4 regions of the Rahnella sp. PCH160 genome follow, and region 1 is predicted to be linked to each of the others. Evidence: predicted binding sites of a transcription regulator. Region 1 holds the regulator's gene; each other region holds the start of a gene.
The links. Region 1 encodes PhoB, which activates phosphate uptake and scavenging genes when phosphate is short. Its sites were predicted from a motif close to CTGTCATAAAACTGNCNNAT; they were not measured.

Region 1 (7,815 bases):
TGCGAATTGGCATTGATTTAGGCGGCACAAAAATAGAAGTCATCGCGTTATCGGACAGCGGCGGTGAACTGTTCCGCAAGCGGGTGGATACGCCAAGAAATGATTACGAACGCACGCTGAAAGCGATTGAAGGTCTGGTGCGGGACGCCGAAAAAGCCACCGGCCAGCACGGCAGCGTCGGGCTGGGGATCCCCGGCACGCTCTCACCGTTTACCGGTAAGGTGAAAAATGCCAACTCGGTCTGGCTCAACGGTCAGCAGCTGGATGAAGATCTGGCGTTGTTGTTAAAACGTGAAGTCCACATTGCCAACGACGCCAACTGTCTGGCGGTTTCCGAAGCCACCGACGGCGCGGGTGCCGGGCGTCATACGGTGTTTGCGGTGATTATCGGCACCGGCTGTGGTTCCGGCGTTGCGCTTAACGGCGTGGCGCACGCGGGCGGAAACGGCAATGCCGGCGAGTGGGGGCATAACCCGTTGCCGTGGCAGGATGAAGAGGAAATTCAGTTCGCCCGTGACGTGCCCTGTTATTGCGGCAAATCCGGCTGCGTGGAGACGTTTGTGTCGGGCACCGGCTTTGCGGAAGATTATTTCCGGTTGTCAGGTCAGCGGCTGAAAGGTGCGGAAATTATTGAGCTTGTCGAACAGGGCGATGAAACGGCTGAACTGGCGCTGGGCCGTTACGAGCGACGTCTGGCGAAAGCGCTGGCCAATGTGGTGAATATTCTCGATCCAGACGTCATCGTTTTTGGCGGCGGCATGAGCAATGTGGATCGTCTCTACCAGACCGTTCCCGTGCTGATCAAACAATGGGTGTTTGGTGGTGAATGTGAAACGCCGATCCTCAAAGCGGTTCACGGCGATTCCAGCGGTGTTCGCGGTGCAGCCTGGCTGTGGCCGCAGTCGCGTTTCGCGTTGTAATTTTCCGACAGACAAAAGCCGCATGATGTAATGGCATCATGCGGCTTTGTCGTTTATTGCGACGGAACTTTAAATTCACTGCTCAGACGGCTGATGCCCAGCCCGTTGACTTTGGTCACTTTGATTTGCACCGGGATGCGGTCTTTCATCGCTTCGACGTGGCTGATCACGCCGATGGTTTTACCGGAGGCGTTCAGGCTGTCGAGGGCGTCCAGCGCGGTATCCAGCGTGTCGGCGTCGAGCGTGCCGAAACCTTCGTCGAGAAACAGCGAGTCGATGCGGGTTTTATCGCTCACCAGATCTGACAACGCCAGCGCCAGCGCCAGACTGACCAGAAAACTCTCACCGCCGGATAACGTGCGGGTATCACGCACGGCGTCGGCCTGCCACGTATCGACAACCTGTAACTCCAGCGCGTCACTGGTTTTACGCTGCAACAGATAGCGGCCATGCAGTTTTTCCAGCTGGCGGTTCGCCAGATACACCAGATGATCCAGCGTCAGACCCTGCGCGAATTTACGGAATTTTGCGCCATCGCTGGAGCCAATCATCTGATTGAGATATCCCCAGTCATCGCAGGTCAGTTGTGCCTGCGCAATCTGCGCGATAAGCGCCTGCTGGTTGCCGCGGCGTTCCTTGTCGAATTTAAGCTGATTACTCACTTCGCCGGTGCGCTGCTGTAATGCTTTCAGGCTTTGCGACAGCGATTCCTGCTCTGCAATCAGCGCTGTAAGATCACTTTCGCTTTCACTCAGATGCGCAGGACGCGTAAGGCGATGTTTCTCCCGTGTTTCTTTGGCGTCGCTCAACAGCGCCTGAGCCTGCGCCAGTTGTTTTTGCAGCTGGTCTTTACGCTGCTGAAGTTGCTGGCGTAATGCGTCGTCGAGCAGGGCGAGTTTCACCGCGTCTTCATCTGCAAATTCGCTGACGTCCAGCGCCTGTTGCCAGTCTGCTTGCGCCTGATGCAGACGCGCCGTGGCCTGTTGAAATTGCAGTTGTGTGCTGGCGAGCTGCCCGGCCAGTTTGTCGCGAAGTTCCTGCGCCCGGTGCAGGGCAATCTCCGCTTCGCTTACTGCTTTTTCGCCCGCCTGTTGTTGCTGATGTAAGTGCTCGCGAACCTGCGTGACCTGACGGTCGCCGAAGAGTTCTGTGCGTTGCGCCGTCAGGTCTTTCAGCGTTTTCTCGCCGCCCATATACTGGGTTTGCAGGCGTTCAAGCTGTTCCTGAGATTTCGTCAGGTTCTGCTGCGTCAGCGTAAAACGCTCCGCCAGCAATGCGCTTTGCTGCTGAACTTTTTGTTGTTCGCTGACGGCTTCACTCAGGGCATCTTTCGCCTGTTGCAGCTCACGCGCCAGTTGCTCATGCTGGCGGATGGCTTCGTGCGTTTGCTGTTCTTCCTGATCGCACGACGCCAGCCATTGCTGAATGTCCGGCGCATCATGAAGGGTGAACGTCAGGCCGAGCGGGTCACTGAGTTTCTGCCAGCTTTCGAGATGCGCATTCAGCTGTTGCTGATCTTGCTCCAACTGAGTTTGCAGGCGCTTTTGCTGTTCTTTCAGACTTTTAATTTTCGCGGCCAGTTCGATTCCGCTGGCTTTTGCCGCGTCGAATTCCAGCTGCATTTTTTCGGCACGCTGCGCCGTTTCAGACGGTTTAATTTCCTGATAACTTTCAATCGACGGATGCGAGGTTGAACCGCACAGCGGGCAGGCCTGGCCGCTTTGCAGGTTCGCGCGCTCTGCCGTCAGGCTGACGATCAGTTCCTCACTTTTCAGGCGTGCTTTGACATCATTCAGATGCTCGAGCTGTTTCTGGCATTGCAGACGGATTGCATCAAGCTGTTGTTCTTCTTCCACGATTGCCGTCTGATTCTGCATTAAATCTTTGTGTTGCTGACGGACACGCGAGTCGAGCTGAGGAAAAATTTGCGCGAGTGAATACAGCTGCTGACGCACCGGACGCAGTTGCGCCAGTTCTGATTGCCGTTTCTGCAACGCCGCCAGCGGATACTGTTTTTCCTGTTCAGCCTGACGCTGTTGCTGAGCCTGAAGCGTGCCGGTCAGCGTGGTGTGTTTCCTCTGATGCTGCTCGGTCTTAGCATCCAGTTTCCGGCGTTCTTCGGTGATTGTCGCCAGCGTCGCGTTGTGCTCATTAGCCTGTTTCTGCACGTCACTGACGCCCTGCTGAGTATCAGCCTGCGATTTGCGGCACTGGGCAATGTCGTTATCCAGCGGCAGAACTTTTTCATCCATCAGCGTGTGTAACTGGCGCTGTTCGTCGGTCTGTTTCTGGCGTGCAGCTTTCGCCTGTTCCAGCGCCAGAGCCAGCGGCGTCATCTGCGCCGCCTGTTGTTCCTGCTGCTGAATCAGTTGCGTAAGCACCTGCTGTAAATCCTGCGTTTCTTTCTCACAGCGCAACCGGTCGCTGAGCAGCGGACGCAGCTTTTCAGCCGGTTCACTGCGCGCCAGTTGTTGCAACTGCGGCGCGGCGGCGAGGTTTTCCTGCTCCGCTGCTGTTAGCTGCTGCTGAGATTGCTGATGTTTTTGCTGCACCTGTTGCCACTGTTGCAGCCAGTTCAGATCCTGCTGGCGTTGCAGCGCCTGCTGGCTGAGAACAATTTCCTGTGCGTTCAGCGCGGCCAGTTCCGTTTCGAACGCCTGACGCTGCTCTTCGCTGAGCAACTCGATACCGGCCATGCGCTGATACAAACCGTCTAGCTGATTTTTGGCTTCTTTATGTTGTTCAAACACGCGTTCAGAAAGCCGCCCGTAGATTTCGGTGCCGGTGAGTTCTTCCAGCAATTCCGCGCGGTCGTTGGCATCTGCATTCAGGAATGCGGCGAACTGGCCTTGTGAAAGCATCATCGATTTGGTGAAACGGCCGAAATCCAGCCCGGTCAGTTCTGCAATGGCGTCGAGCTTATCGCGCACTTTGTCGGCCAGAATTTTGCCGTCGGCCAGCAGCGCCAGTTCTACTTTGGGCGCCTGTAAATTGCCGTCCGGCGAGTTTTTGGCACGGCGCTGGCTCCAGAAAGCGCGGTAGCCAATGCCTTTGACCTCAAACTCGACTTCCGCCAGTGATTCGGCGGTGTGGCGGGTCATCAGTTCATTCTGACTCGGCGTGACGTTCAGGCGCGGCGTCTGGTGATAGAGCGCCAGACAGATGGCGTCGAGCAGGGTGGTTTTCCCCGCGCCGGTCGGGCCGGTGATGGCGAATAATCCGTTGCTGGCAAAAGGCTCTGCGGTGAAGTCAATTTTCCATTCACCTTCCAGCGAGTTCAGGTTTTTTAAACGCAGACTGAGAATTTTCATTGTGCGGCATCCTCTGCGGACTCGCCGCGGGTGACCTGGCTGACAACCTGAGCAAACAGCGTGCGCATCCGCGCCTGACGCGGTTCGTCGGGGTCGGTTTCCTGCGCCAAACGCCGTTCGAACACGTCACTCACACTCAGTTCGCTGAGCGTTTCTTTTTCCTGTTGTTCGATGCTGTTAATACGCTGTTCTTTACTGCGGCGAAGCAGAACCACTTCCACCGGTAAATCTGCCGTCAGAGCCTGAATACGCCGCTGGATATCACTGAGATAATCCTGTGTGGCGACTTCGATATCCAGCCAGACCGGTTTATCTGCATCGCCTTCTGCAAACTGCGCCAGCTGTTTTTCGATGTCGGCCAGCGAGCCTTTGATGATCTGCATCGGCTGGAAAACGGGGATCTCCAGCGTGTCGATGGCGTTAAGCGTATCGCCTTCGAAATCAATCAGGTACACGCTTTTGGTTTTGCTGAGCTCATCGAAACTTAGCGCAATCGGTGAACCGCTGTAACGGATATGTTCGGTTTTCGCGACGCACTGGGCGCGGTGAATGTGCCCGAGCGCCACGTAATCCACCGGGGGAAACGCCTGCGCCGGGAAGGCGTCGAGCGTGCCTATATAGATGTCGCGCACGGAGTCAGACGTGCTGACGCCGACGGTGGTCAGATGGCCGGTGGCGATAATCGGCAGCGGCACGCCAAGTTCCTGACGTTTGGCCTGCGCGACCTGATACAGCGCGTCATAATGCGCCGCAATGGCTTCCTGCAAGGCGAGCTGCTTATCGTTGCCGGACTGCCCGGCCTGGCTGGCCAGTAAATCACGCGGGCGCAAAAACGGAATCGCACACAACACCGCGCCGGGCTGGCCTTCGCGCGTGTTCAGCACCAAGACCTGCTCATCCAGATTTTCGCCTACGGTGGCGATCACCCGCGTATTCAGGCACGAAAGCAGTTCACGGGATTCATTGAGCGTGGCGACGGAATCGTGATTCCCGGCCAGTACTATTAACTGACAGCCGGTGTGTTGTAATTCCACCACGAAGCGGTTATACAACTCGCGGGCGTAACTGGGCGGTGAACCGGTATCAAAGATGTCACCGGCGACAATGACGGCGTCCACCTGATGTTGCTGCACCTGACCGGTCAGCCAGCGCAAAAAGGCCTGATGTTCAGCGGCGCGGCTTTTGGTGAAAAAGTACTGACCGAGGTGCCAGTCGGAGGTGTGGATCAGGCGCATGAGACTCCCGTGTGAACCCTGTATGACGACAATGGGGCAAAGTATAAACGTCGGCGGGGGAACCTGTCCCCGATAAATCAGACCAATTTCAGCAGGATGGCAAGAATTTATCTGTCATATTTGCCTTAAATGGACCATCATTTTCATTCATAAATCTGTCACAAAACTGACGCATAATGGCGCCCGCAATCAAATAAAAGATCGCTAACCTATTGGCAGGACCTACGATGGCTAGACGTATATTGGTGGTTGAAGACGAAGCTCCAATCCGTGAAATGGTGTGTTTTGTACTGGAACAGAATGGATATCAGGCAGTAGAGGCTGAAGATTTTGATTCAGCGATTGGCCAGTTAGTGGAACCTTACCCTGAACTGATCCTGCTCGACTGGATGTTACCCGGCGGTTCCGGTATTCAGTTTATTAAGCACCTTAAACGTGAAGCGCTCACCCGCGAAATTCCGGTGATGATGCTGACCGCACGCGGTGAAGAAGAAGACAGGGTGCGCGGACTGGAAGTCGGTGCCGATGATTACATCACCAAACCGTTTTCACCCAAAGAACTGGTCGCCCGTATTAAAGCTGTGATGCGCCGGATTTCGCCAATGGCGGTGGAAGAAGTGATCGACATGCAGGGGCTGAGCCTGGATCCGTCGTCTCACCGGGTGATGGCCAACGAGCAGGCGCTCGACATGGGGCCGACCGAATTTAAGTTGTTACACTTCTTTATGACCCACTCCGAACGCGTTTACAGCAGGGAACAGTTGCTCAATAACGTGTGGGGCACTAACGTTTATGTGGAAGATCGCACGGTAGACGTGCATATTCGTCGTTTGCGTAAAGCGCTGGAAACCAGTGGACATGACAGAATGATCCAGACTGTTCGTGGTACCGGATATCGTTTCTCAACGCGTTATTGAGTCCCACAGCGGAGAATCTGTGTGTTAGAACGTTTATCATGGAAACGTCTGGCCGGTGAATTGTTTCTTTTTTGCCTGCCAGCGCTGATCCTCGGTGTCTTTGTCGGCCATTTCGGCTGGCTTCTTTTTGCGTCGCTGGCTGCGGCGCTGGGCTGGAATTATTACAACCAGCTTAAACTCTCTCACTGGCTGTGGCTTGACCGCAGCATCACCCCGCCGAACGGGCGCTGGAGCTGGGAACCGTTGTTTTACGGGCTTAACCAGATGCAGATGCGTAACCGGCGACGTCGTCGTGAATTAGGCCAGTTGATCAAACGTTTCCGCAGCGGGGCTGAATCGCTGCCGGATGCGGTGGTTCTGGCGACGGAAGAGGGCAATATTTTCTGGTGTAACGGACTGGCGCAGGATCTGCTGGGATTTCGCTGGCCGGAAGACAACGGGCAGCACATTTTTAACCTGCTCCGTTATCCGGAATTCCGTACCTGGATCCAGACGCGCGACTTCAGCCGTGCCCTCAACCTGCAACTCAATAACGAACATTACGTGGAGTTTCGCGTGATGCCGTATTCCGAGGGGCAGCTTCTGATGGTTGCGCGCGACGTGACGCAGATGCGTCAGCTCGAAGGCGCACGACGTAACTTCTTCGCGAACGTCAGCCATGAACTTCGCACACCGCTGACGGTGTTGCAGGGGTATCTGGAAATGATGGAAGACGCCAAACTGGAAGAGCCGTTCCGCACCAAAGCGCTGGATACGATGCAGGAACAGACGCGGCGCATGGATGGGCTGGTGAAACAGTTGCTGACCCTGTCGAAAATCGAAGCCTCCGCCAATATCGACATGCACGAGAAAGTTGATATTCCGCTGATGCTCAACATGCTTGAGCGGGAAGTGCAGACGTTAAGCGGCGGGAAACATGAAGTGGTGTTTCGCGTAAACGAGAAGCTGAAAGTTTTTGGCAATGAAGATCAACTGCGCAGCGCGGTGTCGAATCTGGTGTATAACGCCGTGAATCACACTCCGCCGGGCACACGGATTGAAGTCAGCTGGCAGCAAATTCAGCACGGTGCGCAGTTCCAGATTAGCGACAACGGGCCGGGCATTGCGCCCCAGCACTTACCGCGTCTGACCGAACGTTTTTACCGTGTCGATAAAGCGCGCTCACGCCAGACCGGCGGCAGCGGGCTGGGGCTGGCTATCGTGAAACATGCACTTAGCCATCATAACGCCAAACTCGAAGTGCTCAGCGAAGTCGGCGTCGGCACGCGGTTTATGTTTACGCTGGCACCAAAATTGATTGTTCCACAGGGTTCAGACTCTCCAGTCTCCGTAAAACCTTAATTTCCGCCATATCCTTAAAGCCTGTTATCAGCCGATAGCAGGCTTTTTCATTTCTATTTATGCGTGATGTTGTCTCCTGATCATGAATTTA
Region 2 (7,815 bases), 3.6 Mb from region 1:
GCATCGAATTCGAAGGAAGAAAGCAGCGGCGGAACGGCCTGATTTTTCCACAATTCACGGGCAGCCAGCGCGACGTCGGTGCCGGTTTTTTCATCCAGCCCGGTCGTTGGTTTGATTTCGATATTCACCATCATGTTATGGTGCGCACAACGTTCCGCGACCTGCGACAGCAACGGGAGTTTTTCCCCTTTGAACTCTGCGCCGTACCAGTCACCGGCGTCGAGCCGTTCGAGTTTTTCCCACGGCAATTCACCTGCCACGCCCCAGCCATTACTGGTGCGGTTCAGCGTGTCGTCGTGCAGTAAGAAAATTTCCCCACCCTGTGCCAGTTTGGCGTCAAATTCGATCATCGTGTGACCGTATTTCGCGCCCACGTCGATAGCCGCCAGCGTGTTTTCCGGTGCCAGCGCGCCGCCGCCGCGGTGCGCCACAATGCGAGGATAAGGCCAGGCTTTCATGTTCATTCCATCCGTAATCCGCTGTGGGTATCGAAAAAGTGTAACGCTTTCGTCGGGAAAACCAAGCGTAACAGCGAACCGGCGGCAGGAAATACTTCATGTGATAAACGCACCACCACGCCGCTGCCCGCCAGTTTGCCGTGCGCCAGATTATCTGCGCCCAGCAATTCCAGCGTATTGAGCACCATCGGAATGCCGTTTTGCGTGTCGTCCGTGAGCTGAATATGTTCAGGACGAATACCGACCGTCAGTTCGCGGCCACCCCATTCCGGGCGAGGAACCGGCAGCGGAAGTTCAAAACCCCCCTCCATCACCAGCGAGGTGCCGTCAGTGGTCAGCTGACCGGGCAGTAAGTTCATCGCAGGAGAACCGATAAAGCTGGCGACAAACAGGCTGGCCGGACGGCGGTAAACTTCCGACGGCGTGCCAATCTGCTCGGCAATCCCTTTGTTCATCACGATGACGCGTTCTGCCAGCGTCATCGCCTCAACCTGATCGTGCGTCACGTACAAACTGGTGGTGCGCAGGCGGCGATGCAGTTCCTGTAATTCGAGGCGCATCTGCACGCGCAGTTTGGCATCAAGGTTTGAGAGCGGTTCGTCGAACAGGAAAACCGCCGGTTCACGCACAATGGCGCGCCCCATCGCGACACGCTGACGCTGGCCGCCGGAAAGCTCGCGCGGCTTGCGTTTCAGCAACGGGCCGAGTTCGAGAATTCGCGCCGCTTCTTCCACGCGCGCCTGGATCTGCGCCTTGCCGAAACCGCGAATTTTCAGGCCGTACGCCATGTTGTCGAACACGCTCATGTGCGGATACAGCGCGTAGTTCTGGAACACCATCGCGATACCGCGATCTTTCGGTTCCAGATCGGTGACCCGCTGGTCATTAATGTAGATATCGCCGGACGTCGTGCGCTCCAGCCCGGCCACCATGCGCAGCAGCGTGGATTTGCCGCAGCCGGAAGGCCCGACCATCACGATGAATTCGCCGTCGGCCACGTCCAGATCAATGCTCTGGATAATCTGGTTTTTGCCGTCGTAAGACTTTGTCACTGCCTGTAATTTCAAATTTGCCATTTCGGTTTACTTCTCACTGTCTACCAGACCGCGCACAAACCAGCGCTGCATCAGGAGCACCACCGCCAGCGGTGGCAATAAGGTCAGGATCATGGCCGCCATCACCTGATTCCATTGGGTCGAGCCGTCGCCTGAGGAGATCATGCTTTTAATCCCCGCCACCGCCGTGCCCATCGAGGCATCGCTGGTGATCAGAATCGGCCACAGATATTGGTTCCAGCCATAAATAAAGGTGATAACAAACAGCGCGGCCAGATTGGTTTTGGACAGCGGCAGCACGATGTCCCAGAAGAAGCGCATCGCGCCCGCGCCGTCGATACGCGCCGCTTCGAGCAGCTCATCCGGCAGGGTCATGAAGAACTGGCGGAACAGGAACGTCGCGGTCGCCGACGCCATCAGCGGCAGCGTCAGGCCGGTGTAGCTGTCGAGCATATGCAGATTGGCGATCACCTGAACGGTCGGGAAAATACGCACTTCCACCGGCAGCATCAGCGTCATGAAAATCAGCCAGAAGAACAGGTTACGCAGCGGGAAACGGAAATAGACAATCGCGTAAGCCGAGAGCATCGAGACGGAGATTTTCCCGACGGTGATCACCATCGCCATAATAAAACTGTTGATCAGCAAACGGCCAAACGCCGGGCTGTTGTTGCCCGCGCCCTGCGTCCAGATGGTGCTGATGTTTTCCCACAAATGGCCGCCAGGGATCAGCGTCATCGGCACATCGAAAATCTGTTTGTTATCCAGCGACGCCGCCACAAACGCGACGTACAGCGGGAACAAAATCACCAGCACGCCAAGCAGCAGCATGACGTGGCTGAAAATATCCAGCCCTTTGCGATTTTCAATCATTGGTAACGCACCTTACGCTCGACAAAGCGGAACTGAATGAACGTCAGGCCGATCACCAGCAGCATCAGAATGACGGACTGCGCGGCGGAACTGGATAAGTCCAGACCGGAGAAACCTTCGCGGTAGACTTTGTAAATCAGAGTCGTGGTCGCCTGAACCGGGCCACCGCCCGTCGCGGCGTCAATCACCGGGAAGGTATCAAAGAAGGCGTACACCAGATTCACCACCAGCAGGAAGAAACTGACCGGCGAAATCAGCGGCAACACCAGATTGAAGAAACGTCGCACCGGGCCCGCGCCGTCGATAGCGGCCGCTTCCACCAGCGATTTTGGGATCGACTGCAACGCCGCCAGAAAGAACAGGAAGTTATAGCTGATTTGCTTCCAGACCGACGCGAGGACGACCAGGAACATCGCCTGACCGCTGTTTTGCGCGTGGTTCCAGTTGTAGCCAATCGAGCCGAGGAAATGCGAAATCAGGCCGAGGCCGGGGCTGAACAAAAACATCCACAATACAGCAGCCACGGCGGGCGCAACGGCGTAGGGCAGGATCATCAGCGTCTGATAAATCCGGCTGCCGCGAATAACGTGATCGACCAGCGCGGCGAAAAACAGCGACAGCACCAGCCCGAAAAAAGCCACCATAAAGCTGAATTTCAGCGTGGTGTAGAAGGAGTCGAGATAGTACGGATCCTGAAACAACTGCGTGAAGTTCGTCATGCCCGCAAACGTGCTGGAAAGCCCGAACGGATCCAGTGTCTGCACCGAATACCACAGCGCCTGCCCCGCAGGCCACAGGAAGAATATCGCGGTGATCAGCAGTTGCGGCAATACCAGTGCGTACGGCAGCCAGCTGCAACCAAAACCGGGACGGTGTGAACTCATAATGGTTTACTCGTTGAAACGATGACGGGTTTAGCTTCTCCCCTGCGCAGGGGGAATGCTGTTTTGCTCCCTCCCCTGCGAAGGGGAGGGTTGGGGTGGGGTATTAATGACAACTCAGTCGTTTGTTAAACCCCCTCCCGGCCTCCCCTTCGCAGGGGAGGAGCAAGAAAATTACTTGGTCGACGCTTCGAAGCGACGCAGCAATAAATTCCCGCGCTGTACCGCAGTATCCAACGCTTCTTTCGCCGTTTTCTTGCCGCTCCAGACGCTTTCCAGTTCTTCGTCCACGATGGTACGAATCTGTGGCATGTTGCCCAGACGCAGACCTTTGGTGAACGGTAATGGCGGTTTGTTCAGCATCTGGCGGGTGGCAACGTCAGAACCCGGGTTCTTCTCGTAGAAGCCTTCTTTTTTGGTCAGCTCATACGCGGCTGTCGTAACCGGCAGATAACCGGTTTTCTGGTGCCATTCGGCAGCGATTTCCGGCGTAGTCAGGAATTGCAGGAATTCGGCAACGCCTTTGTAGGTGTCTTTGTCTTTACCGTTCATCACCCACAGACTTGCACCGCCGATGATGGCGTTTTGTGGCGCGCCTTTGATGTCTGCGTCGTAAGGCATCATGCCTACGCCGTAGTTGAATTTAGAATACTGACGGATATCAGCCAGAGAACCGGAAGACGCGGTGGTCATCGCGCAATCGCCGTTATAGAACTTGGCGGTGGATTCGTCTTTACGACCAAAATAGGTGAAATCACCTTTTTTGTTCATGTCTTCGAGCATCTGGATATGTTTGATTTGCTCTGGTTTGTTGAATTCCAGAACGGCATCAGTGCCATCGAAACCGTTGTTTTTGGTCGCGATCGGCAGGCTGTGCCAGGCGCTGAAGTTTTCAATCTGGATCCAACCCTGCCAGCCGCTGGCGTAACCACATTTCATGCCCGCTTCGCGCAGTTTCTGGGTGTAAACCGCCATGTCCTGCCAGGTTTTTGGCGGCTGATCCGGGTTCAGACCGGCTTTCTTAAAGGCGTCTTTGTTGTAATACAGCACCGGCGTGGAGCTGTTGAAAGGCTGCGACAACAGGCGGCCTTTGGAATCGGAGTAGTAGCCGGAGACGGTCGGCACGAACTGGGAAACGTCTTGTTTAAGACCGGCATCGCTGAACACTTCGTAGACCGGTTTGATGGCTTTGCTCGCCATCATGGTTGCGGTGCCCACTTCGTAAACCTGCAGGATAGCGGGCGCATTACCGGTGCGGTACGCCGCAATACCGGCGGCCAGGCTTTCGTCGTATTTACCTTTGTAGACAGGCACGATTTTGACATCAGGGTGAGTCTGGTTAAAACGGTCGGCCAGAGAGTTCACTTCTTTACCTAACTCGCCGTCCATGGAATGCCAGAAAGGAATTTCTGTCACAGCAAAAGCGTTGGCGCTTAAAGCCAGCGTCAGCGCGGTGCCGAGTACCGTTTTTTTGAGATTGATGAACATGCCTGTCTCCTGAATTCTGCTGGTGTAAAAGGGGCAGAGATAAATGGGGTATTGAGAAACGTTTTTATGCGGAGGTAACATGACACGGCTAAATTACAGATAAATAACAGTTAAATGACATTGACGTTACAGCAGCATGAAGTGCAGGTGACGAACAGATGGCAAAAAAGAAGGCGCATCGGGTGAGCGATACGCCTTATAAAGAAGGGGAAAGCGGGGGTTTTACAGCGCGCGTTTCAGGCGGGCAACGGCCTCATGCATCTGCTCTTCGGTCGCGGTGGCGAACGACAGGCGGAAGGTCGAGTGATCCGGATTATCGGCGTAGAAGAATTCGCCCGGCACAAACACCACGCCCTGCTCCAGGGTCTTTTTCATCCACTCTGCGCAGTTACGCGGCTCGCGGAAACGCGCCCACAGGAACATGCCGCCTTTCGGATATTCAAACGTCAGCACGTCGCCCAGCTCGCGCTCCAGCAACTCCGCCAGGATCTGGCATTTCTTTTTGTACGCGGCACGAATCGTTTCGATTTGCGCAGGCAAACGCCCCAGACCGAGATAGCATTCGGCAATCGACTGTGACAGCGCGCTGGCGTGCAAGTCTGCCGCCTGTTTGATGATCGCGACTTTGTGCAGCAACCAGTCAGGCATAATCACCCAGCCCAGACGCAGACCCGGTGCCAGAATTTTGGAGAACGTTGAGGTGTAGATGATGTTATCGGCGTGACCAAACAGCGCTTTCGACAGCTCAAACAGCGTTGGCTGACGCTCGTCGGTGAAACGCAGTTCGCCGTACGGATCATCTTCCACAATCAGGAATTCATGTTTTGCCGCCAGCTGAACCAGCTGTTCACGACGCGCACGGCTCAGGGTCACGCCGCTCGGGTTGCCAAACGTCGGCACCAGATATACGCCTTTGATTTTGCGGGTTTTGAGCAGTTCGGCCAGCTCATCAACAATCATGCCGTCGCCATCGGTGCCGACAGAAAGGATGTTCGCCTCCGCCAGCTCCAGCGTTTGCAGTGCCGCCAGATACGTCGGGCGCTCTACCACAAAAATATCATCCGGATTCACTACCGCGCGCATCACCAGATCCAGCGCCTGCTGGGAACCGGCGGTCACCACGATATCATCGGGTTTAGCCACTACGCCGCGTTCCTGACAAAGCTCAGCAATACGCTCACGCAGCGTATAACTGCCTTCGGTCAGGCCATACTGGAATGCGTGCTCCGGCTGTTCCGTGATCGCCCGTTGCGTGGCTTCACGCAGACCGTCAAAATCAAACAGCGCCGAAGAAGGAATACCACCCGCCAGTGAAATAACGCCTTCCATTTTGCTGTGTTTGAGCAGTTCCCGGATGGCTGAACTTTTAAGCCTGACCATACGGGCGGCGAGTAAACCTTCTGTGTTCATGAAATGTTCCTGAAGAGGTGCAACGTTATTAGAATGTGAGAGATGTTAATTTATAGGCAAAACAAAAACCGCAAAGCGCCAGCCGTGCGGTTTTATAGATTTATCACAGATTTTCGAACTCCAAAGCGGATTTATGCGCCGAGATACGCCGCACGTACCGCTTCGTTCGCCAGTAATGCCGCGCCGGTATCTTCCAGCACCACATGACCGTTCTCCAGCACATAACCGCGATCGGCGAGTTTCAGCGCCTGATTGGCGTTTTGCTCGACCAGGAAGATGGTCATCCCTTCTTCGCGCAGTTGCTGGATGGTATCAAAAATCTGCTGGATGATGATCGGCGCCAGACCGAGCGACGGCTCGTCGAGCAGCAGCAAACGCGGCTGGCTCATCAGCGCACGGCCAATCGCCAGCATCTGTTGCTCGCCGCCGGACATGGTGCCTGAACGTTGCAGACGGCGCTCTTTCAGACGCGGGAACAGCGTATACACGCGTTCCAGACGTGACTGAAACTGATCACGCGTGGCAAAGAAACCGCCCATCGCCAGATTCTCTTCCACCGTCATCCGCGAAAATACGCGGCGGCCTTCCGGCACAATCGCGATATCGCCGCGCATGATTTTGGCGGTCTGCCACTGGGTGATGTCCTGGCCTTCGAAAATAATCGCGCCGTGCGACGCCCGCGGTTCGCCACATAAACTGCCGAGCAGCGTGGTTTTCCCCGCGCCGTTCGCGCCGATCAGCGTGACGATTTCCCCTTTGTTGATATTCAGGCTGACTTCATGCAGCGCCTGGATTTTGCCGTAATGGGCGGATACCTGATTAAATGACAACATCTTGTTCTGTCCCTTAGCCTTCGCCCATTAACCTTCGCCTAAATAGGCGCGGATCACGTCAGGATTATTACGAATTTCGGCCGGTGTGCCCTGCGCCAGCGGCGTGCCCTGATTCACCACGTAGATACGGTCGGAAATGCCCATCACCAGTTTCATGTCGTGCTCAATCAGCAGGACCGAGACATTGTGCTGGTTGCGCAGTTCGGCAATCAGTTGGTTCAGCTCTTCGGTTTCGCGCGGATTCAGACCGGCAGCGGGTTCGTCGAGCATCAGGATTTCCGGGCGCGTCACCATGCAGCGGACGATTTCCAGACGGCGTTGCTGTCCATACGCCAGATTACCGGCCTGACGGTTCGCCAGTTCGAGTAAACCCACGCGTTCAAGCCAGTCGGCGGCGCGATCCAGCGCTTCGGCTTCTGCACGACGGAATCCCGGCGTTTTGAACAGACCGGCCAGAACGCCACTTTTCAGATGCTGATGTTGCGCGACCAGCAGGTTTTCAATCACCGTCATTTCGCGGAACAGACGGACGTGCTGGAACGTACGTACCACGCCCATGCGGGCAATTTTCTGCCCCGGCAGGCCTTCAAGATGCTGATCGCGCAGTTTGATGGTGCCGCCGCTCGGTTTGTAGAAACCGGTCAGGCAGTTGAATACCGTGGTTTTACCGGCACCGTTCGGGCCGATAAGGGAAACAATTTCGCCCTGATTGAGGTTCAGCGCCACATTGTTGACCGCCAGCAGGCCGCCAAAACGCATCATCAAACCTTCAACGGCTAACAGAGGTTGCGTGCTCATGCCTGTTCCCCTGATCGGC
Region 3 (7,815 bases), 380 kb from region 1:
TGCGTTCTGTCGCCGGTGGTATGCGCGTCGGAAGCAACGGTCACCGCGTAGCCTTTGCTGGCGGCGACTTTAATGGTGGTATCCACGCAGTAATCTGTCGCGCAACCGCACACCGTAAAGCCCGTCGCATTGAGATCTTTCAGCACATCGTCAAGCCGGGTGCGGTAGAAAGAATCACAGGCGGTTTTGGTGACGGAAATGGCATCTGCCGGCTGATGAAGTTCAGGCAAAACCTGCCAGTGTTCGCTGCCCTCGGTCATTTCACCTTCGGCGTGCTGGATAAATACAGTGCGCCCCGCCCGGTCAATTAACTGGTTAATCAGCGCGGCACGCCCGCTGCGGTCATAACGTGGCGACGCGAACACGCCGTTTTGCATATCCACCACGATCAGTACATTTTGTTCTGCCACATTTCCCTCAGCACAATGAAAAAGCCCCGCTTCACTGTACAGATCGCGGGGCTTTTTCGCAGTTCAAAAAACCGGTGGAAACGGCTGTTATTTTTTGGTCAGCGGATGATTATTCCACGGACTGTCAGCGGCAGGAGTCGCGGTGCTGACTTTCGGTTTCTGCGGTTTTTCGGCGGATAACGGTGTGCGGCGTTTACTGCGCGTCAGGTCGGAACGCAAATGGCCTTCGATGAAATCCAGATACAGCGTTTCCACTTCCTTGCGCGCCCACGGCGTGCGGCGCAAAAATTTCAGGCTGGACTTGACGCTCGGATCGCTTTTAAAACAGTTGATATTGACCTGCGAGGCCAGTGCTGGCCAGCCAAAATTATCCACCAGCGTTGTCAGCAGTTTTTCCAGCGTGACGCCGTGCAGCGGATCTTTCGCCGCGCCGGGATTTTGTGGTGTATCAGTCATTGGCTCACTCATCGTTATAAATTTGGCCGCGCAGTCTATCACTAATCTTCCCGCCATACTTCAATGCGAAGCATGACGGGGTTTACTCAGGACAGGGCAATAAACTGCTCGCGCAGGGCGTGGAGCTCGTCGCGGGTATTGGCCGCTTCTTCGAACTCCAGATTCTGGGCGTGTGCATACATTTTGCTTTCCAGTTCCTTGATGCGTTGCTCCAGCGCTTTTGGCGTAAGCGATTTGTAGGTTTGCGCCGCTTCGGCATCGCGTTTGTCTTTGTTCTTTTTGGTCTTCGGCTGGCCCAGTTGCAGAATATCGGAAATCTTCTTGTTCAGGCCCATCGGCGTAATGCCGTTTTCCAGATTGTAGGCTTCCTGTTTCGCACGACGACGCTCGGTTTCTTCAATCGCCCTGGCCATCGAGTTGGTAATTCTGTCGCCATACAAAATGGCTTTCCCGTTGAGGTTACGCGCCGCACGGCCAATGGTCTGGATAAGCGAACGTTCAGAACGCAGGAAGCCCTCTTTGTCTGCATCCAGTATCGCCACCAGCGAAACTTCCGGCATGTCCAGCCCTTCCCTCAGCAAGTTGATGCCCACCAGCACATCGAATTCACCGAGACGCAAATCGCGGATAATCTCCACGCGCTCGACGGTGTCGATATCAGAATGCAGGTAACGCACCTTCTCTCCGTGTTCTTCCAGATACTCGGTCAAATCCTCAGCCATGCGTTTGGTCAGCGTAGTGACCAGCACACGCTCATTGACGGCCACGCGTTTGCGGATTTCTGAAAGCAGGTCATCCACCTGCGTGGTGACCGGACGCACTTCGATGATCGGGTCAAGCAATCCGGTCGGACGTACCACCTGATCGACCACGTCATCACCGGATTTTTCCAGCTCATATTTACCCGGCGTGGCGGACACATATATCGTCTGTGGCGCCAGCGCTTCAAATTCTTCAAAGCGCATCGGGCGGTTATCCAGCGCCGATGGCAGGCGGAAACCATATTCCACCAGCGTTTCTTTACGCGAGCGGTCGCCTTTGTACATCCCGCCGATTTGCGGAATGGTGACGTGGGATTCGTCGACGATCAGTAAACCGTCGGCGGGCAAATAGTCGAACAGCGTCGGCGGCGGCTCGCCGGGGCCGCGCCCGGACAGATACCGTGAATAGTTTTCGATACCCGAGCAATAGCCCAGCTCATTCATCATTTCGAGGTCAAACTGTGTACGCTGGCTGAGGCGCTGCTCTTCGAGCAGTTTGTTATTGTCCAGCAGCACCTTACGGCGCTCGGCCAGATCGACTTTGATCTCTTCCATCGCCTGCAAAATACGTTCGCGCGGGGTGACGTAGTGCGTTTTCGGGTAAATCGTGAAACGCGGCACTTCATGCTGAACCTGGCCGGTCAGCGGATCAAACAGGGAAAGCCGCTCGACTTCCTGATCAAAAAGCTCAATGCGCAGCGCCAGATCGTCCGATTCTGCCGGGAAAACATCAATCACTTCGCCGCGCACGCGGAAAGTACTGCGCTGGAAAGCCTGATCGTTGCGGGCATATTGCAGCTCGGCCAGACGGCGCACGATCGCACGCTGATCAATGATCATCCCTTTGGTCAGGTGAAGCATCATTTTCAGATACAGATCCGGATCACCCAGACCGTAAATCGCCGAAACCGACGCCACCACGATGACATCACGGCGCTCAAGCAGCGCTTTGGTGGCCGAAAGCCGCATCTGCTCGATGTGTTCGTTCACCGAGGAATCTTTTTCGATAAACGTGTCCGAACTCGGCACGTATGCTTCGGGCTGATAGTAATCGTAGTAAGAAACAAAATATTCGACGGCGTTCTCCGGGAAGAACTCTTTCATTTCACCATACAGCTGCGCCGCGAGGGTTTTGTTCGGTGCAAGAACCATCGTGGGGCGGTTCAGGTCAGCAATCACATTCGCCACGGTAAAAGTCTTACCGGAACCGGTAACGCCGAGCAACGTCTGATGCGCCAGACCGTTCTCCAGCCCTTCTTCCAGACGGCGTATGGCCTCAGGCTGATCGCCTGAAGGCTGAAATTCAGAATGCAGTTTGAACTCTTTACTCATGACGGGCTACCTGGCTGAAATGAAAACGCATAAGGCCGGACATCGGGCGCTCACGGAAAAACAGTATGAAAGACTCCGTGAATTTTGCCAGCCTTGATTTTACCGCCTTATAATACTGTATATAAAACCAGCCTCCAATCGATAAAAATCGCCGGGGATTTAACAGGTTGCTACATCTGCACTTTTTTAGGTTATTGCGAATAATAATTCTCACCATCAGATGACAATTATCCCCAAAATTTTTCATCCATTAACTTTCTGACCACAGGTTGACGAATTCTGACACAACTATGACGAACGAATCACGGGCGTATTGCTTTTAACTAACTGACTGATTATAAACGACATCATTAAAAAGCTGCGAATACGGGCAAAGTAAGCACAACCCGCGCCCTGACTCGTCTGTAGCTACTTTTCTCACGCTCATGCACATGGTTATCCACAGGAATAGTGGATAAGTCTCAGCGCGCCCCGCGCTGCGGGAGTTGGCAAAAAGTGCACTTCGGACGCCGGAGAGGGGATCAGCATCTTTTTTAGTTATTTTTTCCCTTTTTTCAGACTTTATTTATGCCTATTTTGCCTAGATTTTCGGGCGGATGTTCCTTGCAAAATCAAAAAGGACATCTCGTCAGGATTTTTTAGCGTCCTGATGTCGTCCGGCTTGCACCAAAATCAGAGAGAGCAGCACTGGCAAAGTGCAGTTCCCTTTTTTCCGCGTCGGACTGTTTATCACAAATCCTCAACAACTCTAATGAATAATCCTAAATCCCCGCCCGTCCCGCTGTTAACACCTCTGTAACTTCTCTTTTCCCCGGCACTTTCACAAACTTGGCCTGAGAGTTGCAGTGTCACTGTAGGAAGCGCTTCGTGCAGCCGGAATCGCTTTTTTAACCTGAAAGTGAAATCTGATGATTACCCTGTTTTTTGCTAAGCAAAGTCATTTTTAATGCAAGGAAAAAGCGGTTAACCCCATTTATCACTGGTTAATGGCTGTTTATCTGTAATTGATGCTGTGAGGTTGGCCGGTAAGCAACGGGATTTAATTCTGTGTTACGGCATTAGCAGCGGAACATAAATGTCAGAAATATGACAATGGCGGTCAAAGCGCAGTTCAGCGGAATACTCCGTGAGGGAGGGAGGTCTGATGTTAAGTGTAAAATCAGTTAATCAGTATTATGGGCAAAAACATATTCTGTGGGATATCAATCTCGAACTGTACCGCGGTCAATGTACGTGCCTTATAGGGCGAAATGGCGTGGGAAAAACCACGCTGGTGAACTGCATCATGGGCCATCTTCCGGTGAAAAGCGGGGCGATTTCCTGGCAATCACGCGATGAAGAGCCTCAGAGCCTGTTAAATCTGCCGGTGGAAAAACGCGCGCAAATCGGTATTGGTTATGTGCCTCAGGGCCGGCAGATTTTTTCGCAAATGAGTGTTGATGAAAACCTGCAAATCGCCATGATGTCCAGCAGAAATAAGACGCGGCGCGTGCCTGAGCAGGTGTATGACCTGTTTCCGACATTAAAGGAGATGGGCGCACGCAAAGCGGGAGAGCTCGATGAGAGCCAGCAGCAGCAACTGGCGATCAGCCGCGCCCTGGTGCAGGAGCCTGAACTGCTGATCCTTGATGAACCGACCGAGCACACGAGTGCGTCGATGGCGGCCAATATGGGCAACATTATTCACCGTCTGAACCGTGACCTCGGTCTGACGCTGCTTCTGGTCGGGCATAAATTGCCCTTCATCCGCAGCGTCGCTGACCGGTTTTGTCTGGTGGACGGCGGGCGCGACGTGGCGCAGGGCACGCTGGCGCAGCTCGACGAGACGTTAATCAAAAATTATCTGACGGTCTGACGCCGCGCTTTACGCCTCATGCGCAAGCAGGCGTTCGAGATGCAGATAGTGCCCCAGATTCACGTCCAGACCTGCACTCAGGAACGGGATCTCGCCCAGTAGCGGCGCAGGCAGCATACGCGTGAGCGTTGCCATATAAGCCTGATGATGCTTCCCCGTTTCCTGCACGTCATTGGCAATCCAGCCCGCCAGATGCAAGCCACTTTGCGCGATAGCCTGTGCCGTCAGCACGGCGTGATTGATGCATCCCAGCCGCATGCCTACCACTAACACCACCGGCAGTTGTTCGGCGATCACCCAGTCTGCAAAGGTATAGTCAGCGGTCAGCGGCGTATACCAGCCGCCCGCCCCTTCCACCACCACCCAGTCGGCCAGCGGTTCGAGATGGCGCAATCCGGCGGATAAAACCTGCGGATCAATCGGGCGATTTTCCAGCTCGCTGACGATATGCGGCGACGTCGGTTCGACAAACGTACACGGGTTCACTTCGTCATATCGCAGCCCGACGGTGCTGTAAGCCTGAAGCGCCAGCGCGTCGATGTTGCGCGGCCCTTCAGCCGTCATCTCACTGCCTGAAGCCACGGGTTTATATCCCGCGGTTTTGTGTCCTGCGTGGGCTGCCGCCTGTAAAAATGCCGTGGTGGCGACGGTTTTCCCGACTTCAGTATCGGTGCCGGTAATAAAGTATTTTTTCATTTGAAGCCTGGTTTTGGTTTAGGTAACCACACCCGTGCTGAGATTTGGCCTGCTCCTCCCCTGCGAAGGGGAGGCCGGGAGGGGGTTTTACAAACGACTACGTGCCTGCCATTAATACCCCACCCAACCCTCCCCTTCGCAGGGGAGGGAGCTGATCGTGCCTGCTTCAACCAGGGAGGAGTAAATCAGCAGGGAATGAGTTCTTCCACCTGCAAAATGCCGTAGACCAGCCGGTAGTTCAGCGGCAGAACGCCGTTGCGGCGGACGTAATGTTTTTCCAGCAATTGCAGACGCTCGCGCCCGCCGAGCCCACCGAGGCGGCCATTTTTGATGTGCGTCGCGCCGATGCCTTTGAGCGAGCGCATCAGCGACATCACGTCCGGAAATTCGGCGACGTAATCGCTGAAAGTCACTTCATGGCGATACGGCGCGCAAGCTTCGGCAATTTTGTCGGGCGTCAGGAACTGATTCACGTGGCGACGGCCATCGACTTTCATCCACGCGGCGGCCAGCTCATTAAGCGAACCTTCGGCCAGCGTGGAGAAAATCACCAGCCCGCCGTTGCGGGTGACGCGGTGCATTTCTTCCAGCGCACGTGGCAGCGCGTTACACCACTGCACCGCCAGATTGCTGAAACAGATATCGACCGAATTATCGGCAAACGGTAAACGCTCGATATCTCCCGGCACATAGTCATCAGCAGAATCCAGTTCACGGGCGCGGTTCAGCATGCCTTCGGAGAGATCCAGCGCAATCACGTTTTTACCCTGCGCGCGCCAGTAACGGCTGAAATAGCCCGTCCCGCAACCGGCGTCGACAACCGTTTTTCCTGCATCTTTCAGGTAGGGTTCTGCCAGCGACAGCAACGTTTCACCCACATCACGCTGCAATTGTGCGGCGTTTTCATAACTGACGGCGGCTCGGCTGAACGCGTCGGCCACCGCTTGTTTGTTCACTAATTCAGTGACTGCACCCATGAAGGGACTCCAGCAAAAAATCGATATCTTCCGGCCTGTGTGCCGCCGTCAGCGTTAGACGCAGCCGCGCGCTGCCCGGAGGCACCGTCGGCGGACGGATGGCACTGACCCACAACCCGCGTTCACGTAATGTCGCCGCCAGATCTAAAGCAGGCTGATTTTCACCCACGATCACCGGCTGGATGGCCGTTTGGGAACCGGTCAGCCGGTAAGGTAATCCGGTGGCTCCGGCGCGGAAACGGGCAATATTGGCCGCCAGTTTATCACGCAGACCGTCGTCTTGCCGGACTCGTGCCAGCGCGGCCTGTAACGCGCAAACCTGCGCCGCAGGCATCGCCGTGCTGTAAATCAGATGGCGCGCGAACTGCAACAGGTAATCCGCGGTGGCATCATCACACAGCACCGCCGCGCCGCTGCACCCGAAAGCTTTACCGAATGTGACCACCAGAAGTTCAGGCCGCACACCCTGCTGCCAGCAACTGCCTCGCCCTTCTTCACCGGTGACGCCCACGCCGTGCGCGTCGTCTACCATCAGCCAGCTTTCATGCAACTGAGACAGACGATGCAGTTCCGCCAGCGGTGCGGCGTCGCCGTCCATGCTGAACACGCCTTCGGTCACCACCAGCGTTTCACCGGCCACCGGTTTTTCCAGCAAACGTTGCAGGGAATCCGGCTGATTGTGATGAAAGCGCCGCAGTTGCGAAGGCGCATGAGCAGCGGCTTCCAGTAAAGAAGCGTGGCTGAGTTTATCCGCCAGCACGCGGTCGTCGCCCTGCATCAGCGCGGCAAGAATGGCCTGATTCGCCGCAAAGCCGGAAATAAACAGCAACGCGCGCGGATAGCCCTGCCACTGCGCCAGTTGCTGTTCGAATTCGGCGTGCGCCACGCTGTAGCCGGTGACGTGCCCTGAACCGCCGCTACCCACACCGTATTTTTCAGCGCCCTTCTGCCACGCGGCAATGACGTCGGCGTCCTGACTCAGACCGAGATAATCGTTACCGGAAAAATTCAGATACCGTTTGTCGCCCTGAATCAGAAATCGCGCACTGCCGCCGCTGTTCGGCTGACGCACACGAAAAGCCGCCGCTTCTTTACGGGCGCCGACGGCGTCGTTAATTCGCGTTTGCCAGCTCATGTTCAGACGGCAGCGTTGTAGAACTGTGCGGTATCGGCATGAACCAGCTGTTCGGCCAGCGCGGCCTGTTGCTGGTTATCGCCCATTTCTGTTTCGAATACCTGCGGGTTTAGCCCCAGTTTGCCAAACAGAATGAGATCTTTATCTTCCGCCGGGTTCGGCGTGGTCAGCAGTTTGCACCCGTAGAAAATGG
Region 4 (7,815 bases), 3.1 Mb from region 1:
TTTCTATAAACCTTCAGAGGCACTAAATGGCCAATCCACAGGATTGCTCTGCTCATTTATTGGCGTTATAGTTGCTTTGCTTATTCTCAGGGCGGGGTGAAAGTCCCCACCGGCGGTAAACCACAGAATACCGGAAGGTGATCATAATCCCTTCCACGTGGAAGCCCGCGAGCGCTCAATCCTTCGGGGTTAGAGGTCAGCAGATCCGGTGTAATTCCGGGGCCGACGGTTAAAGTCCGGATGGGAGAGAGTAACGATTCAAGCCGGGCAATTATTTGTCCGCTGCGTTATTTTTTATAACTGTAGCACGCCCTCTGGCTGCCGCAGCTAGCCTCCTCAAGACGCCCTGATTCTGGTAATCCATATACAGAACATGAGGTTATTTTTACCATGAATCAGACCCTACTTTCCGAATTCGGTACATCCACTGAACGTGTTGAGCGTGCAATTGACGCCATCCGTAATGGTGTGGGTGTGTTAGTACTGGATGACGAAGATCGTGAAAACGAAGGCGATTTCATCTTTGCCGCCGAAAACATGACCGTTGAACAAATGGCGCTGACTATTCGCCACGGCAGCGGCATTGTTTGCCTGACCATGAACGAAGACAGCCGTAAAAAGCTGGATTTGCCGATGATGGTTGAGCACAACTCCAGCCCGTTCCAGACGCCTTTCACCGTGACGATTGAAGCGGTTGAAGGCGTGACGACCGGTGTTTCTGCGGCTGACCGCATGACCACCATTCGTGCTGCTATCAAAGATGGCGCAAAACCTTCTGACCTGAACCGCCCTGGGCATATCTTCCCGCTGCGCGCACAGGCAGGCGGCGTGCTGACCCGTGGTGGTCACACTGAAGCATCGGTTGATCTGGCGACATTAGCCGGGCTGAAGCCGTTCGGCGTACTCTGCGAACTGACCAACGACGACGGCAGCATGGCGCATGCGCCGGAAGTGGTGGTCTTTGCCCGCGAGCACAACATGCCGGTGGTAACGATTGCCGATCTGGTGGCATACCGTCAGGCGCAAACCCGTCAGGCAAGCTGACTGACCGGTTGTGCTGATGTGACGAGGCCGCTTATGCGGCCTTTTTGCTATGTATTCCCGCATTTTATCTGTACTGAAAATCCACGCCCGTCGTCTTTGATTTGCTTCTTCAAAATTATTGAACATCTCCTTCATGGTTATCCGGCTGTAACCCGTAATGAAAAAGAGTACCGTATTTTCATTACGCGGCAGGTTGTCAGGTAACGCCGCTCTCTTTCATTTTGCGGTAAGGAATTCATGATGACGATTCAACGTATGCCCGCACTTTTCTTAGGCCACGGCAGTCCGATGAATGTGCTGGAAGACAATATTTATACCCGCGCCTGGCATGCGCTGGGCGAATCTTTGCCACGGCCAAAAGCGATTCTTGCCGTCTCGGCTCACTGGTTTACCCGTGGTACGGCGGTAACAGCGATGGAAAACCCGCGCACCATTCATGATTTTGGCGGTTTCCCACAGGCGTTGTTTGATAAACGCTATCCGGCACCGGGTTCACCGGCACTGGCAAAACGTGTTCAGGAATTACTCAGCCCGGTGAATGTGATTTCCGATACCCGCGAGTGGGGTTTTGACCACGGCACCTGGGGCGTGTTGATCAAGATGTATCCTGACGCCGATATCCCGGTGATCCAGCTGAGCATCGACGGCACGCAGCCACCGGAATATCACTATGAACTGGGCAAAAAACTGGCCGCGCTGCGTGACGAAGGCGTGATGATTGTCGCCAGCGGGAACGTGGTGCATAACCTGCGGATGGTGAAGTGGGACGATAAAGGCGAGCCGTATCCGTGGGCGACGTCTTTCGAAACATTCGTGAAAGACAATCTCGACTGGAAAGGCGAGGCGAAAGATCATCCGCTGGTGAATTTCATGGAGCATGATGGCGGCGCGTTATCCAATCCGTCTCCGGATCACTACCTGCCGTTGTTGTATGTGCTGGGTGCGTGGGATGGTGCAGAGCCGATCACTCAACCGACCAATGGGATCGTTATGGGATCGTTGAGCATGCTTTCAGTACAAGTTGGCTAAAAATAAAAAGGATAATGAATTTCGTCATTATCCTTTTTCATGCATTTTTAACCGACGATCGTATGCGGATAAAAACGTGACAGATCCTGCGTGATCAGCGCTTTATCCTCACGGATGCCGATGCCGCAAGGCTGATCGTTGACCAGCCAGCTGCCGATCAACGTGAAGCTGCCTTCGAATACTGGTAACGGGTGGAACTGCTGCACGATCATGCCTTCTGCGCCGTACGGGCCGTCAACGCGGGCCACTTCCTGGCCTTTCTCGATGACTTTGATGTTGGCGCCTTCACGGGAGAACAACGGTTTAACCACGTAATGTTCCAGCTCCGGATGTGCATCTTCGGCAAAATATGCCGGTAACAGATTCGGGTGATCCGGGAACATTTCCCACAGTAACGGCAGCAGGGCTTTGTTCGACAAAATGGCTTTCCAGGCCGGTTCCAGCCAGCGAACGCCGGCATCTTCCAGTTTGGTGGCGAACACTTCGCGGAACATAAATTCCCACGGATACAGCTTGAACAGATTGGAAATCACCTGATCCTGCGTATCGGTAAACTGCCCGCGCTCGCCCAGACCGATTTCTTCGATAAACAGGAATTCACTGGCAAGTTCCGCTTCCTGCGCACAGTCCTGCAAATACTGAACGGTGCCGCGATCTTCTTCGGTGTCCTGACAGCAGGCAATGTGCAGCAACGAAAAACCGTGCTCGTTTTTCAGTTGACTGAAACGCTCAATCAGCTTTTCCTGCAAACTGTTGTACTGATCGGCATCCTGCGGCAGATTGCCCGCAGCGATTTGATCTTCCAGCCAGAGCCACTGGAAGAAGGCTGCTTCGTAAAGCGAGGTTGGCGTATCTGCGTTATTTTCCAGAAGCTTAGGCGGATTGACACCGTCGTAAGCCAGATCCAAACGGGAATACAGCGAAGGTTGCTGCGTGCGCCATGAGCTGCGGACGAATTCCCAGACGTGTTTTGGGATCTGGAATTTTGCCATCAGTTTGTCGTCATTCACCACGCGCTCCACCACTTTTAAGCACATCTGATGGATGTCGGCGGTGGCGTCTTCGATCTCTTCGATCTGCGCCAGCGTGAACTGATAATAAGCATCTTCACACCAGTACGGTTCGCCATACATGGTGTGAAAATTGAAGCCAAACTCCGTGGCTTTTTCGCGCCAGTCCGGGCGCTCATTAATCACTAAACGTTTCATTTTGTTTCTCAGCCACCCATGCTGCGGCCAGGGCTGCGAGGTGCCGCAGAAGAGCTGCGTTGCATTGAGGTTTGTTTGGCCACACTGTCGCCGAAGCCACCGCGTGTAATCGTATTCGTGACGGCCGGTTTCGGTGCCATGGCAGTTTTCGGCACGTTCATGCTGCGGCCGCCAGCAGTTGCCGGGCCGTAGTTTTTGCCGGTCGCGTCAACGAACTTGCCGTTTGCCGGGCTCGCAGGGTTTTTAGAGCTGAAAAGAGGCTGCTGCGCGTAACCGCCGCCGCCCATCATCCGGCCCATCATGTAGCCTGCCATCAGCGGCATCCACATGCTGCCACTGCTCTGGCCTTCGGCAGAAGCCACACCGGCCTGCGCAGGAGCCTGAGTACACTGGCCTTCGCCGAATTCAGCGATACAGTCTTCACGGCTGGCATATTTCGGGGCCGTTTTTGCCGCTTCTGTTTTGGCGGCGTTATACGCATCGACGCATTGTGCGCTGCCGGATGGATTGGCTTTCGAACAGTCGTCAGCATTCTGATACAAGGAAACCGTTTCGTCGGTTTTCTCACAGGCAGACAACATAAAGACGGCGCTGACCGCCAGTGCGACAGGTGTGATCCGATAGCTACGCCATGATTTACGGAAGGTAGCCAGGTTAACGTGTTGTGTCCGTTTCATCGTTCTTATCCCATGTGTAGGGCTTTTTTGCCCTTTCCCAGTAGGGACTAAGAATAGGGGAAAGCGGGTGATTGTTAAAGCAGCGAAGGCAATTGTTACAAGACTTTACAGAGGGGCGTGACGGAGGCAAAAAAAAGCAGCCTTTTCAGGCTGCCTTGGTCGTTCCGATGAAAAAAGAAACCCGCCAGATTTAGTTCTGGAAAGGGTTGCCGCTTTTCTTCGTGGTTTGCGTTTTGGTGGTTGCGCTGGCTTTTTCAGTACGTGGTGCGGCCGCCGTGCTGTTGCCAAAACCGTCCGCCGTGGCGTCCTGCTGCGGGGTTTCAGGTGCGACCTGATCCGGTGCCGTTGGCACAGGTTTACCCAGAGCACCGTTCAGTGCCAGCAGATCGCTTTCGTTGAGCGTACCCAGTGCTGATTTGATGTTCAGCTGGTTGATCAGGTACGTGTAACGAGCGCTGGAAAGCTGTTGTTTGGCGTTATACAGCGTGGTAGTGGCATCCAGAACGTCAACGATTGTACGGGTACCGACCTGATAACCGGCTTCCATAGCATCTAAAGAACTCTGAGCAGAAACAACGGCTTGTTTGTAAGCGTTGATGCTGCTGATAGAGGCAGAGATGTTGTTGAAGGAAGAACGGACGGTCTGAACAACGCTGCGGTGCGCGCTTTCAAGCTGCTCGCTGGCACCCACAAAGCTGTACTGAGCTTGTTTCACCTGAGAGGTTACCGAACCACCACTGTACAGTGGCAAAGAGAAGCTCAGACCCACTTTGTTCTGGCCCGCATCGGCGTCCTGATAGCTGGACGAACCGCCGGTTTTGTCGCCGTGGTATTTGGTGTTGCTGATGCCGGTAGACGCGGTCAGATCAAGTGTTGGCATGTGGCCGGTTTCCGCATAACGGATTTGCTCACGCGCCAGATCTTGTGACAGACGCGCAGACAGCAAGCTCAGGTTGCGGCTTTCTGCTTCTTTCAACAGCGTGGCGACCGGTTGCGGACGCGTGGTATTGAAATTATCGACGTTCAGGGACGACAGCTGTGGATAGTAAACCCCTGTCACCTGACGCAGTGCTTCCAGCGCGTTATCCAGATTATTACGGGCAGTCACTTCGTTCGCTAATACGGTATCGTATTGTGAACGGGCGTTCTGGACGTCGGTGATGGCAACCAGACCGACGTTAAAACGCTGCGTGGTTTGATCCAACTGACGGTAAATTGCCTGTTTCTGCGCTTCGGTATAGGAGAGTGAATCAATAGCACTCAATACGTTGAAATAAGCCGTCGCAGAATTCAGGATTAAGGATTGCTGGTCAGTCTGATAAGACACGTCCTGAATACCGGCAGTTTTTTCCTGCAATGTCAGGGCGCGCCATTTTGACATATCAAAAAGGGTCTGCGTTAATTGCAGGCTGGCGCTGCCCACATCGCTATTTACGCCATTCGCATCGCGGTAGCCATTGGTATAACCATAATCCGCACCCAATCCGAGTTGCGGTAATAAAGGGCTGCGGCTTTCGTTGATTTTTTCGAATGCAGCATCCCGGTCAGCAGCAGATTTGCGCAGGTCCGGGTTACTCGTCCTGGCTTGCTGATAGACCTGCATCAGGTTTTCGGCCTGGCTTATCGTACTGAAGCCGCCCAGGCTGAGTCCGATGAGAAGGGGGAGCAGTTTCTTCATTTGCATTCCTTGTTGTGCAGCAATGTTGTTATGTATGGTGGCGCAGTCAAATTAACCAATAGACGCGGATTCTAGCAGAGTCAGGCTAGCGGGGAGGTTGGCTTAACGTGCCTTCCCCACGGGATGTGCCTAAATCTATCACAAACAACCTTGATTATTATTAACGCATTTTCATCAAACTGACCTCAAAAGACGATAAATTACCTTTATGAGGGAAGAGGAAAACAATCCATGTGTGCATTTAAAAGTTCACCGGTTACTTTCGGTAAAGATGATGTAGAAATTATTGCACGCGAGACGCGATATAAAGGTTTTTTTTCTATTATTGCATATCGGTTTCGTCATCGGCTGTTTAATGGGGAAATGAGCGGCGAAGTGGTGCGCGAAGTTTTCGAACGGGGCCATGCGGCAGTCTTATTGCCTTATGATCCGCAGCGCGATGAAGTGGTGCTGATTGAACAGATCCGCATCCCATGTATTGATTCCAGTGATACCCCTTGGCTTCTGGAGATGGTCGCCGGTATCATTGAAGAGGGCGAAACAGTCGAAGATGTGGCCCGCCGCGAAGCACTCGAAGAAGCTAACATTGTGGTAAAACGCTGTAAACCGGCTCTGAATTACCTGGCCAGCCCGGGCGGAACCAGCGAGCGTCTTTCTATTATGGTCGGCGAAGTTGATGCGACAACGGCAGAAGGAATTCACGGTCTGGAAGCAGAAAATGAAGACATCCGAGTACATGTGGTCAGCCGCGAACAGGCTTACCGCTGGGTGGAAGAAGGAGCGATAGACAATGCGGCGTCAGTGATTGTCCTGCAATGGCTGCAGCTACACCATGAATCCCTGAGAAAAGAGTGGGCCAACGAATGATCAAGCGCTATACCCCTGATTTCCCTGAAATGATGAGATTGTGTGAAACCAATTTCGCACAATTACGCCGTTTGATGCCGCGCACCGATGAGCCCGGTGAAACAGTGACATATCAGGTGAGTAGCGCCACATATTGCCTGACGATCCTCGAATCGACGCGCTATACGTCGCTGGTGGAAATCAAACAGACAGCACCCGCCGTCAGTTACTGGAGCCTGCCTTCGCTGACGGTTCGGCTGTATCACGACGCCATGGTGGCCGAAGTGTGTGCGAGTCAGCAGATCTTTCGCTTCAAAGCACGCTATGATTACCCTAATAAAAAGTTGCATCAGCGTGATGAAAAGCATCAAATTAACCAGTTCCTGGCGGACTGGCTGCGTTATTGCCTTGCGCACGGAGCGATGGCAATTCCGGTGTGTTAGACAGACTTCAATAACAAAGGAAACGATTTGGAAAGCCTGTTTAAACTGCCTTTGGTGAATGGGGCCAAAGTCAGAATTCTACAGATAACAGATACCCATCTTTTTGCCGGTGAAGATGAGACACTGCTGGGCGTAAATACGTTTAACAGCTATCGCGCGGTGCTGGACGCTATCAATGCACAGCGGCGCGACGTCGATATTATCGCGGCAACCGGTGACCTGGCTCAGGATCAGTCGGTGGAAGCCTACCATCAGTTTGCCCGTGGAATCAGCGAACTGGCGGCCCCCTGCGTCTGGCTGCCCGGTAACCACGATTTCCAGCCTGCGATGGTGAATGCCTTACAGGATGCCGGGATCAGCCCCTCCAAGCATGTTCTCCTCGGTGAGGACTGGCAGATCATTCTGCTCGACACGCAGGTTTTCGGCGTGCCGCACGGTGAACTGAGCGAGTATCAGCTGGAATGGATGGAACGCTGCCTGAACGCCTATCCTGATCGCTTTACCTTGCTGATGCTGCATCACCACCCGCTGCCGTCGGGCTGCACCTGGCTCGATCAGCACAGCCTGCGGAATGCGCATATGCTGGCGAATGTTCTGGTGAATTACCCGAAAGTGAATACGCTTTTGTGCGGCCATATTCATCAGGAGCTCGATCTCGACTGGTACGGACGTCGCCTGTACGCCACGCCGTCAACCTGCGTCCAGTTCAAACCGCATTGCACCAATTTCACGATTGATACCGTTGCGCCGGGCTGGCGTTATCTCGATTTGTATCCCGATGGCCGTGTCGAAACGCAGGTTTTCCGCCTGGAAACCAGCGAGTTTCACCCTGACACCGAGTCGGACGGGTACGAATGAATACCTTACTTTACCTGCACGGTTTCAACAGC

Region 2: ugpB (sn-glycerol-3-phosphate ABC transporter substrate-binding protein UgpB) is a predicted target of PhoB. The motif match lies at 4,857-4,876, and genes of this name have one in related genera.
Region 3: uvrB (excinuclease ABC subunit UvrB) is a predicted target of PhoB. The motif match lies at 3,239-3,258, and genes of this name have one in related genera.
Region 4: nudF (ADP-ribose diphosphatase) is a predicted target of PhoB. The motif match lies at 5,805-5,824, and genes of this name have one in related genera.

Annotation. Positions count from the first base shown of each region.
Region 1 covers NZ_JBLOGT010000001.1:4,782,420-4,790,234, reverse strand. Annotated here, with positions in the region: gene mak (fructokinase) at 1-920, shown strand, start outside; gene sbcC (exonuclease subunit SbcC) at 974-4,231, opposite strand; gene sbcD (exonuclease subunit SbcD) at 4,228-5,466, opposite strand; gene phoB (phosphate response regulator transcription factor PhoB) at 5,694-6,383, shown strand; gene phoR (phosphate regulon sensor histidine kinase PhoR) at 6,405-7,724, shown strand.
Region 2 covers NZ_JBLOGT010000001.1:1,208,150-1,215,964, reverse strand. Annotated here, with positions in the region: gene ugpQ (glycerophosphodiester phosphodiesterase) at 1-458, opposite strand, end outside; gene ACM5QY_RS05595 (sn-glycerol-3-phosphate import ATP-binding protein UgpC) at 461-1,534, opposite strand; gene ugpE (sn-glycerol-3-phosphate ABC transporter permease UgpE) at 1,541-2,386, opposite strand; gene ugpA (sn-glycerol-3-phosphate ABC transporter permease UgpA) at 2,383-3,270, opposite strand; gene ugpB (sn-glycerol-3-phosphate ABC transporter substrate-binding protein UgpB) at 3,442-4,755, opposite strand; gene ACM5QY_RS05575 (aminotransferase-like domain-containing protein) at 4,978-6,165, opposite strand; gene livF (high-affinity branched-chain amino acid ABC transporter ATP-binding protein LivF) at 6,297-6,998, opposite strand; gene livG (high-affinity branched-chain amino acid ABC transporter ATP-binding protein LivG) at 7,026-7,796, opposite strand; gene ACM5QY_RS05560 (high-affinity branched-chain amino acid ABC transporter permease LivM) at 7,768-7,815, opposite strand, start outside.
Region 3 covers NZ_JBLOGT010000001.1:4,406,749-4,414,563, forward strand. Annotated here, with positions in the region: gene ACM5QY_RS20550 (isochorismatase family protein) at 1-410, opposite strand, end outside; gene ACM5QY_RS20555 (VF530 family protein) at 498-866, opposite strand; gene uvrB (excinuclease ABC subunit UvrB) at 953-2,959, opposite strand; gene ACM5QY_RS20565 (ABC transporter ATP-binding protein) at 4,104-4,814, shown strand; gene bioD (dethiobiotin synthase) at 4,824-5,510, opposite strand; gene bioC (malonyl-ACP O-methyltransferase BioC) at 5,696-6,487, opposite strand; gene bioF (8-amino-7-oxononanoate synthase) at 6,471-7,622, opposite strand; gene bioB (biotin synthase BioB) at 7,625-7,815, opposite strand, start outside.
Region 4 covers NZ_JBLOGT010000001.1:1,641,075-1,648,889, forward strand. Annotated here, with positions in the region: FMN riboswitch at 79-256, shown strand; gene ribB (3,4-dihydroxy-2-butanone-4-phosphate synthase) at 391-1,044, shown strand; gene ygiD (4,5-DOPA-extradiol-dioxygenase) at 1,285-2,073, shown strand; gene ACM5QY_RS07615 (glutathionylspermidine synthase family protein) at 2,121-3,281, opposite strand; gene ACM5QY_RS07620 (DUF1190 family protein) at 3,290-3,958, opposite strand; gene tolC (outer membrane channel protein TolC) at 4,149-5,636, opposite strand; gene nudF (ADP-ribose diphosphatase) at 5,868-6,503, shown strand; gene ACM5QY_RS07635 (DUF1249 family protein) at 6,500-6,925, shown strand; gene cpdA (3',5'-cyclic-AMP phosphodiesterase) at 6,953-7,783, shown strand; gene yqiA (esterase YqiA) at 7,780-7,815, shown strand, end outside.